DNA from 2 places in the Streptomyces sp. NPDC086147 genome. Region 2 is predicted to be linked to the other one. Evidence: riboswitches for the same ligand, from Rfam matches in the RefSeq annotation. Region 2 holds a riboswitch; the other holds the start of a gene.

What was found. Region 2 has a riboswitch for cyclic di-AMP ahead of AB0398_RS26590 (M23 family metallopeptidase). Riboswitches for the same ligand answer to the same signal wherever they lie in the genome.
Positions count from the first base shown of each region.
Region 1: it holds a riboswitch for cyclic di-AMP, as region 2 does, so the genes downstream of both, AB0398_RS11975 (LysM peptidoglycan-binding domain-containing M23 family metallopeptidase) here and AB0398_RS26590 (M23 family metallopeptidase) in region 2, are expected to answer to the same signal.

Region 1 covers NZ_JBFBJO010000004.1:267,315-271,968, forward strand. Annotated here, with positions in the region: gene AB0398_RS11955 (aspartate aminotransferase family protein) at 1-181, shown strand, start outside; gene AB0398_RS11960 (XRE family transcriptional regulator) at 258-887, shown strand; gene AB0398_RS11965 (DUF6126 family protein) at 934-1,083, shown strand; gene AB0398_RS11970 (tyrosine-protein phosphatase) at 1,108-1,929, opposite strand; cyclic di-AMP (ydaO/yuaA leader) riboswitch at 2,346-2,505, shown strand; gene AB0398_RS11975 (LysM peptidoglycan-binding domain-containing M23 family metallopeptidase) at 2,509-3,480, shown strand; gene AB0398_RS11980 (SGNH/GDSL hydrolase family protein) at 3,641-4,453, shown strand; gene AB0398_RS11985 (STM4011 family radical SAM protein) at 4,440-4,654, opposite strand, start outside.
Region 2 covers NZ_JBFBJO010000015.1:116,343-120,996, reverse strand. Annotated here, with positions in the region: gene AB0398_RS26600 (HPr family phosphocarrier protein) at 1-122, shown strand, start outside; gene AB0398_RS26595 (GntR family transcriptional regulator) at 271-954, opposite strand; gene AB0398_RS26590 (M23 family metallopeptidase) at 1,175-1,945, opposite strand; cyclic di-AMP (ydaO/yuaA leader) riboswitch at 1,959-2,121, opposite strand; gene AB0398_RS26585 (pitrilysin family protein) at 2,385-3,752, opposite strand; gene AB0398_RS26580 (pitrilysin family protein) at 3,779-4,654, opposite strand, start outside.

The DNA.
Region 1 (4,654 bases), on a different contig from region 2:
CCAGGTCTCCGGGGACCACCTGGAGGTGATCAAGCTGATCCCGCCGCTCGTCGTCGACGAGGCGGACGTGGACCGGTTCGTCACCGCCTTCACGGCGGTCATGGACGAGGCCCACGGGGGCGGCGGGCTGATGTGGGACTTCGGGAAGACCCTGGTCAGGCAGGCGGTCGCGCAGCGCTGACGCGGGCGGTCCTTCCGGGTTTTGCCTCTGGGGCAAGAAACTTGCCCCAGAGGCACGATCCTGGCGGAATGGACGCATGGACCACGTCCCCGGGGACACCTCCCCGGACCACGCCGCCTCCGGCGCCCTGCCCGACGTCGCCCCGCAGCTGCGGGCCCAGCGCCGCCGCCGGGGACTCACCCTGGAGGCCGCCGCCCAGCGGGCCGGCCTCTCGCCGGCCCACCTCTCGCGCCTGGAGACGGGGAACCGGCAGCCCTCGCTGCCGATGCTGCTCGCCCTGTCCCGCATCTACGGTACGACGGTCTCCGAGCTCCTGGGAGAGGCGCCCCCCGAGCGCGATCCCGTGGTCCGGGCCGGCCGCTCCGAGCCCGTCGAGGCCGACGGCTGGATCTACCGCCAGGCGGGCGGCGCCGGGCGCGCCCTCCAGTGCCTGCGGGTGCACGTGCCGTACGCCACCCGGGGCGACATCGTGCGCGTCCACCCCGGCGAGGAGTGGATCCACGTCCTGGAGGGCCGGGTGCGGCTCGCGCTCGGCGAGGCGGTCCACGTCCTCGACCCCGGGGACAGCGCGCACTTCGACTCGCTCACCCCGCACCGGATCGGTGCCGCCACCCCCGGCGGGGCCGAGCTGCTCTTCGTCCACACCCTGATGCAGAGCCCCGTCGCCGAGCTGTGCCTCGGCGACGGGACCCCGCACCGGCGCTGACAGCCGGAACGATTCTTCCGTGACGATTCTTCAGGAAAGAGTTGATATGTCCGAGAAGTCTTCATCCGTCACCGGCGAGGAGCGCGGGGAGGGCAAGTTCCCCAAGGGGCTGGTGCTCCGCCTCTTCGCCTACCTGGTCGCCGGTCACCTCTTCGCCGGCTTCCTCTACCTGCTCTTCGCGATGGGCGCGAAGTGACGCCGGCCGGGCGCCGCGCGCTCCCTACGCCTCGGTGAGCAGGCGCTCCCGCAGCCGCTCGCGGGTCTCCGGGGACAGCGCGAGGCCTTCGGAGAAGTAGGCGTCCATCGAGCCCCAGGTCGCCTCGATCGTCTCGAAGGCGGCCCGCAGGTACTCCGCCCGCGCGTCGAAGAGCGGGGCCAGCAGCTCCATCACCTCGGGTCCCATGGCGTCCGGGGCGGTGGAGCTGCGGCGCACCTTGTAGCGGCGGTGCGGCTCGTTCGACTTCACGTAGTCGGCCTCGATCGCCGTCCGCTCGACCCCGACGGCGAGCAGGGTGATCGCGACGGCGAGCCCGGCGCGGTCCTTGCCCGCCGCGCAGTGCATCAGGGCCGGGACGCTCTCCTCCGCCATGGAGTGCAGGATCCGGCTGTGCTCCGCGGTCCGCTCGACCACCATCCGCCGGTACGACTCGGACATCCGGGCCGCCGCCCTGCCGTCGCCGAGGATCCCCCGCAGCTGCGCGGTGTCGCCGTCGCGCACCAGCTTCCAGAACTCCTTGCCGTCGGCCGGGTCGTTGAGGGGTATGTTCACGTTCCGCACGCCGGGCAGCTCGACGTCCGGGCCCTCAATCCGCCGGTCGGCCTCGTTGCGGAAGTCGAAGACCGTGTGCAGCCCGAGTCCGGCGAGGAAGGCGGCGTCGTCCTCGGTCGCGTGGGCGAGGTGGCCGCTGCGGAAGAGGCGGCCGGGACGGACCGCGCGCCCGTCCGTCGTCGGCAGGCCGCCCACGTCCCGGAAGTTGCGGACCTCCGCCAGCTCGGGCTCGTCGGCTTCTACGGGCGGGACCTGCGGCAGCTGCTGCGTCACGGATGCTCCTGGAAAGTCGGTGTTCGGATGCCCGACGCGAATCGGTTCCTGGGGCAATCATCCAGACAGGAGGGGCGTGGCGCACCCCCTCGGACGGGAATGAGTGATCTGTCCTAATTGGGGTGTTGGGTATGGCAAGCCCCTATTGGGACATTGCGTATAACGCGCCCTGTTTACAGGCGAGATGGGATTCGGCGCGTGAGCAGGGTCATAGAGGTGACGGATCGTGGCCGGGAGTCCGGCGCGATTTCCGTACGGGAAAAGGGAGTCGGAGGATCGTCGTCCACGGAGGGTGACCAGAATTCCGGGGGAACGATCTAGGGCGGAATGCCGGGACAAAACAGCGGCTTGTTCGCGTCGACCCCGCTCGTCTAGCGTCACGCTCAATCCGGACGGACCGCCGAATCCTGCCACCGCCCGGAATTCCACCCATCCCATGCGTGGCAGGAGCGGGGGACCCAGGAAGTACGCCGGTCCCGCGATGCAGGACGGCTCGGGGTGAAGCCGCGCGAAAGCGCGGCCGGGCATCTCCAGTCCGAACCCGACAGCTCACCTCGCAGGCGCCGGAGAGGATTCGCCATGCCCGCGAAGGGTAAGCACCGCCGTCCCAAGAGCAACCCCCTCACCCGCGGTTTCGCCGCCGCCGGTACGGGAGGCGCCGTCGTCGCCCTCCCGCTCCTCGGCGCCACGGGGGCCCACGCCGCCGAGCAGGCCGCCCCGGCCCCCGCCTCCGTCCAGTCCGCCGTCACCGCGCACGTCGTCGCGGCGAAGGCCGCCCCCGCGAAGGCCGCCGCCGAGACCGGCCCCCGTACGTACTCCGTCGTCTCCGGCGACTACCTGTCGAAGATCGCCTCCGACCACCACCTGGAGGGCGGCTGGCAGAAGGTGTACGAGGACAACCGCCGGACCATCGGCGCGGACCCCTCCCTCATCCTGCCCGGCATGAAGCTCACCATCGGCGCCAAGGGCTCCGCCCCCGTCGGCCCGAAGAGCACCCACAGCGCCCAGGAGTCCGGCAAGAACGGCGACGACGCCCCCCGCGCCTCCCGCGAGAACCGCCGCGCCGCCGCCCCGGCCGCCGCCACCCCGAAGGCCGCGGAGCGCTCCACCGGCTCCTCGTCCTCCACCGGTTCCACCGCCTCCTCCTCCGGCTGGGTCGCCCCCGTCACCGGCGGCTTCTCCACCCCGTACCGCGCCTCCGGCTCGATGTGGTCCTCCGGCTACCACACCGGCGTCGACTTCATCGCCTCCTCCGGCACCACCGTCCGCGCCGTCGGCGCCGGCACGGTCGTCTCCGCCGGCTGGAGCGGCTCGTACGGCAACGAGGTCGTCATCAAGCACGCGGACGGCAACTACTCGCAGTACGCCCACCTCTCCTCCCTCTCGGTCTCGGCCGGGCAGAGCGTCGGCGGCGGGCAGCAGATCGGCCTCTCCGGCTCCACCGGCAACTCCACCGGCCCGCACCTGCACTTCGAGATCCGCACCACGCCGAGCTACGGCTCGGACGTCGACCCGCTGGCCTACCTGCGCCAGCACGGCGTCTCCGTCTGACGCGCCGAAGGGGACACCCTTTTCGACGGCCCGGCACGCGCATGCCGGGCCGTCGGCCTGTTCCGACTTGGGCGAATCTTTATCGGTGGCATATGTCACCCGTCGTCAACCCCTCCTTACGGTCGCGTAGGTCACATGCGAAAGGGAAGGATGTGACCCCGTGGCAGACGATTCGAGATCAAGAGACAAGAACGCATTCGGGTCGTACGCGGCGATCGGTGACAGCTTCACCGAGGGCGTCGGAGACCCCGGCCCCGACGGGACGTACGTCGGCTGGGCGGACCGCTTCGCGGTCCTGCTCGCCGACCAGCTGCCGGAGCACGACGCCTTCCGCTACGCCAACCTGGCCGTACGCGGGCGCCTCCTCGACCAGATCGTGGCGGAACAGGTCCCCCGGGCGAAGGAACTCGCCCCCGACCTGGTGACCTTCTGCGCGGGCGGCAACGACATCATCCGCCCCGGCACCGACCCGGACGACGTGGCCGAGCGCTTCGAGCGCGCCGTCGCCGAGCTGACCTCCGCCGTCGGGACCGTCATGATCACCACCGGCTTCGACACCCGCGACGTCCCCGTGCTCCGGCACCTGCGCGGCAAGATCGCCACCTACACCGCGCACGTCCGCGCCATCGCGGACCGCCACGGCTGCCCGGTCCTCGACCTGTGGTCCCTGAAGTCCGTGCAGGACAGGCGGGCCTGGGACGGCGACCGGCTGCACCTCTCGCCCGAGGGGCACACCCGGGTCGCCCTGCGCGCCGCCCAGGTCCTCGGCCTGCCGGTGCCGGCCGACCCCGACCAGGTGTGGCCGCCGGTCCCGCCGCGCGGCTCCCTCGAAGTGCGCCGCGACAACATCCAGTGGGCGCGGGAGTACCTCGTGCCCTGGATCGGACGCCGGCTGCGCGGCGAGAGCTCCGGGGACCACGTCGAGGCCAAGCGCCCCGACCTGATGCCCCTCGGCGACCTCATGCCCCTGTAGTCGGCGGCGCGGCGGGGATCCGCTCCAGGACCCCGCCCGCGAACACGTCGTACAGCGGCAGCGTCTCCAGGTGGACGTAGCCGATGTGGCAGTCGCAGACGGCGAGGGGGCAGGCGCGGGGGCGCAGGGCGGCGCGGTACGAACCGTCGTACAGGTTCCCCAGTTCGGCCTTGACGAAGTGGCAGCGCCGCACCGTCCCCG
Region 2 (4,654 bases):
TGGGCGCGCAGGGCGGCGAGGAGATCGTGCTCGCGTCGGACGCCGAGGGCGCCGAGGCCGCTCTGGACCGTCTCGCGAAGCTGGTCGCCGAGGGCCTGGACGAGCTCCCCGAGACCGTCTGACCCTTCTCGTGACTTCGAAAGGCCGTGGCCGCCGGAATTCCGGCGGCCACGGCCTTTCTCTTTTCCACTCCCGCTCCCCCGCCGCCCCCTTTTCCGGGCAGCACGAAAAGCCCCGTGGAATTTCTATTCTTTGTATACGGTGTGCGTGTTAATTCCGGGCGCTCGTCGTGTTGACGACGTGTTGCGAAACCCTCACACGCCCGCGCTCCGGCCTCTTGAGCCGGTGCAGCGGCAGCGAGCGCTCCGCGTGCAGCGCGGTGAGGGCCCTCGCCCGCTCGGCGTCGCCGCGCGCCACGGCGTCCACGATCGCACCGTGTTCGGCCCAGGCCTCCACCGGTCGCTCGGGCTGCTCGACCGCGTACGTCCAGGCGATCTTGTGCCGCAGCTGGGTGAGCAGCGCCGTCAGCGGCGGGCTGCCGGAGGCCTGCGCGAGCGTCTCGTGGAACCAGCCGCCGAGCGAGCGCAGGTCCTCGCCCTGGCCGCGCCTGGCCCGCTCCTGCCCGAGTCTGACCAGGCCGCGCAGCACCTTGAGGTGGGCGTCGGTGCGCCGCTGCGCGGCCCGCGCGGCCCCCAGCGGTTCGAGCAGCGCCCGCATGTCGAGCAGGTCGGCCGCCTCCTGCTCGGTGGGCTCGGCGACGTGCGCGCCCGCGTGGCGGCGGGTGAGGACGAAGCCCTCGGACTCCAGGGTGCGCAGCGCCTCGCGGACCGGGACGCGGGAGACCCCGTACCGGCGGGCGAGCTGCTCCTCGGTCAGCCGGCTGCCCCGCTCGAAGACGCCGGAGACGATGTCGTCCCGGATCGCCGTGCATACCGAATGCGCGGGAATGCGCATGTCCGACCTCCGCCTTGGTCCGCGCGAGACAATTCGAGCGGCGCCTGTTCTGCGCCTGATCCGCGACTCTATTGCAGCCCGCCGGAATTTCCGATGCCCCACCGGAATCCATGACGGGCTTTTGGCCGACGACGGGACGACGAAAAGCCCCGGCTCAGCACGAGCCGGGGCTTTTGCGACGCGGAGGTCCCCGATGGTCAGGGGCGCGCGGGACGCCGGGTCAGACGGCGACGCCGCGGGCGCGGAGGTAGGAGACCGGGTTGATGTCCGAGCCGTAGTCGGCGCTCGTCCGGGCCTCGAAGTGGAGGTGCGGGCCGGTCGAGTTGCCGGTCGAGCCCGAGATGCCGATCTGCTGGCCCGGCTCGACGGTCTGGCCGACGTACACCCCGATGGAGGAGAGGTGACCGTACTGGGTGTACGTGCCGTCGTGCATCCGGATCACGATGTTGTTGCCGTACGCGCCGCCCCAGCCGGCCTCGACGACGGTGCCGGAGCCGACGGAGACGACCCGGCTGCCGTAGGCCGCGTGGAAGTCGACGCCGGAGTGGCTGCCGGAGGACCAGAGCGAGCCGCCGGTCTGGTAGCCGGTGGAGACGTACGAGCCGGCGACGGGGAGCTGGAAGGAGTTCAGGCGGCGGCGCTCGGCCTCGCGGGCGGCGCGGGCCCTCTCCTCGCGGATCTCCTTGGCGCGGGCCTCGGCCTTGCGCTTCGCCTCGGCCAGGGCCTTCTGCTCGGCGACGGCCTCGAAGGCCTCGCGGTCCTGGGCGTCGGCCTGGGCGTTGAGCCGGTCGACGAGGGATTCCTCGGCGATCACCTTGGTGAGGCCGGTGTCCTCGGGGGAGCGGTTGTCCGTGTCGGCGGCGAGCGCCGGGGAGGCCAGGGTTCCGATGACTCCGGTGGTGGCGAGGGTCGCCACTCCGGCGATGCCCGCGCCGCGGCGCGCCATCCGGCTCGAACCACGATGCTTCCCGGTGGCACGGGTGAACGCCATGAAGACGTTGTTCCTTTCCTTCCTTCTCGCCTACCGGGTTAGCTGACGGGTTCGGAGCAGGAAGGTCTCCTACGGGCCCCTCCGCGCGAGGCGAAGGCGTCCGATTCACCCCAGGGACTGCGTGGGTCCCCGGCTCCCCAGGCTCGCGCCTGACGGGGACTCGGCGATGACTGTCCGGTGCCGCGGGCGCGGCGGGTGCAACTGGCGAACAGCCGCACCGACGCTATGCGGAGCCCCAGTCGATCACCAACCGAACACGACCTTTTGTAAGGCATGCCACAGGGCAGATGATCACTTTGGCGCCAATACGGACAATTCACGGAGGCATTCCCCGTGCGGCTCCCGCGCCGACGGCCGGAAGGGCCCCGACGGTCCGTCACGTCGGGGCCCTTCGTCCGCCCGGCCGGCGGCGGTGGGCCGCCGGCCGGGCAGGGGTCGATCAGCCGGTGACGACGGTCACTTCACCGATGCCGAGCGCCCGCACCGGCTCCGCGATCTGCGCCGCGTCGCCCACCAGGACCGTGACGAGCCGGTCCACCGGGAAGGCGCTGACCACGGCGGCGGTCGCCTCGACGGTGCCGGTCTCGGCCAGGCGCGCGTACAGCTGGGCCTGGAAGTCGTCCGGGAGGTGCTGCTCCACCTGGTCGGCGAGCGTCCCGGCGACGGAGGCGGCCGTCTCGTACTTGAGCGGCGCCACCCCCACCAGGTTCTGCACGGCGGTCTCCCGCTCGGCGTCCGTGAGCCCCTCGGCGGCCAGGGTGCGCAGCACCTTCCACAGGTCGTCCAGGGCCGGGCCCGTGTTGGGGGTGTCGATGGAGCCGCTGATGGCGAGCATCGCGGCGCCGTTCCCCTCGGCGTCCGAGCGGAGCACCTGCCCGAAGGCCCGCACGCCGTACGTGTAGCCCTTCTCCTCGCGCAGGACCCGGTCCAGACGCGAGGTCAGGGTCCCGCCGAGGGAGTACGTGCCGAGGACCTGGGCCGGCCAGACGCGGGCGTGCCGGTCGGGGCCGATCCGGCCGATGAGGAGCTGGGTCTGGACGGCGCCGGGGCGGTCCACGATCACGACCCGGCCGGTGTCGTCGGCGGTGATCGGCGGCATCGGCAGCGGCTCGCCGGGCTCGCCGGTCCAGGCGCCCAGCGTCTCCGCGAGGACCTTCTCCAGGTCGATCCCAGTCAGGTCGCCGACGACCACGGCGGTGGCCGTGGCGGGCCGCACGTGCGCCGCGTAGAAGGCGCGGACCGCGGCGGCGTCGATCGCCCCGACGGTCTCCTCGGTGCCCTGGCGCGGCCGGGACATCCGGGAGTCGGCCGGGAACAGCTCCTTGGAGAGCTGCTTGGCGGCGCGCCGGGCCGGATTGGCCGTCTCGTGCGGGATCTCGTCGAGGCGGTTGCGCACCAGGCGCTCGACCTCGGTGTCCAGGAACGCCGGGGCGATCAGGGCCTCGGAGAGCAGTCCGAGCGCCTTGGGCAGCCGGGAGACCGGGACCTCCAGGGAGACCCGTACGCCCGGGTGGTCGGCGTGCGCGTCGAGGGTGGCGCCGCAGCGCTCCAGCTCGGCCGCGAACTCCTCGGCGCTGTGCTGGTCGGTGCCCTCGGAGAGCGCACGGGCCATGATGGTGGCCACGCCGTCGAGACCGGCGGGCTCGGCGTCCAGCGGGGCCGGCAGGAAGAGCTCCACGGCCACGACCTGCTGGCCGGGGCGGTGGCTGGTGAGGACGGTCAGGCCGTTCTCCAGGGTGCCGCGGTCCGGGGCCGGGAAGGCCCAGGGGCGGGCGGTGCCCGGCGTCGGCTGCGGGTGGAACTCCATGCTCGTCAAAGACGTGGCAGCCTCGGTCACTGCTCCGCCCCCTCTTCCTCGTCGCTCTCGCTCTGTTCGGTGCTCAGCGGCTCGTAGACCAGGACCGCGCGGTTGTCCGGGCGCAGCCGGGCCGCGGCGGCCTCCCGGACCTCCTCGGCGGTGATGTCGAGGACGCGGTCGACGGCGGTGAGGGCGAGCTGCGGGTCGCCGAACAGGACGGCGAACCGGCACAGTTCGTCGGCGCGGCCCGCGACGGTGCCGAGCCGGTCCAGCCACTCGCGCTCCAGCTGGGCCTGCGCGCGCTCCATCTCCTCGGGCGTGGGGCCCTCGGCGGCGAACCGGGCGAGCTCCTCGTCGACGGCCGCCTCGATCTCGGGGACCTCGACGCCGCCGGACGTCTTGACGTCCAGCCAGCCGAGCGAGGGCGCCCCGGCGAGCCGCAGCAGGCCGAAGCCGGCGGCGACGGCCGTGCGGTCCCGGCGGACCAGACGGTTGTGCAGCCGGGAGGACTCCCCGCCGCCCAGGACCGTCAGGGCCAGGTCGGCGGCGTCGCACGCGCGCGTGCCGTCGTGCGGCAGCCGGTAGGCGGCCATCAGGGCGCGCGCCGGGACCTCCTCCTCGACGACCTCGCGGAGCTGCTCGCCGATGACGTCGGGCAGCTCGCCGGAGCGCGGCGCGGGCTTGCCGTCGTGGCCGGGGATGGAGCCGAAGTACTTCTCGATCCAGGCGAGGGTCCGCTCCGGGTCGATGTCGCCGACGACGGAGAGCACCGCGTTGTTCGGGGCGTAGTACGTGCGGAAGAACTCCCGCGCGTCCTCCAGGGTGGCCGCGTCCAGGTCGGCCATGGAGCCGATCGGCGTGTGGTGGTACGGGTGGCCCTCCGGGTAGGCGAGGGCGGTCAGCCTCTCGAA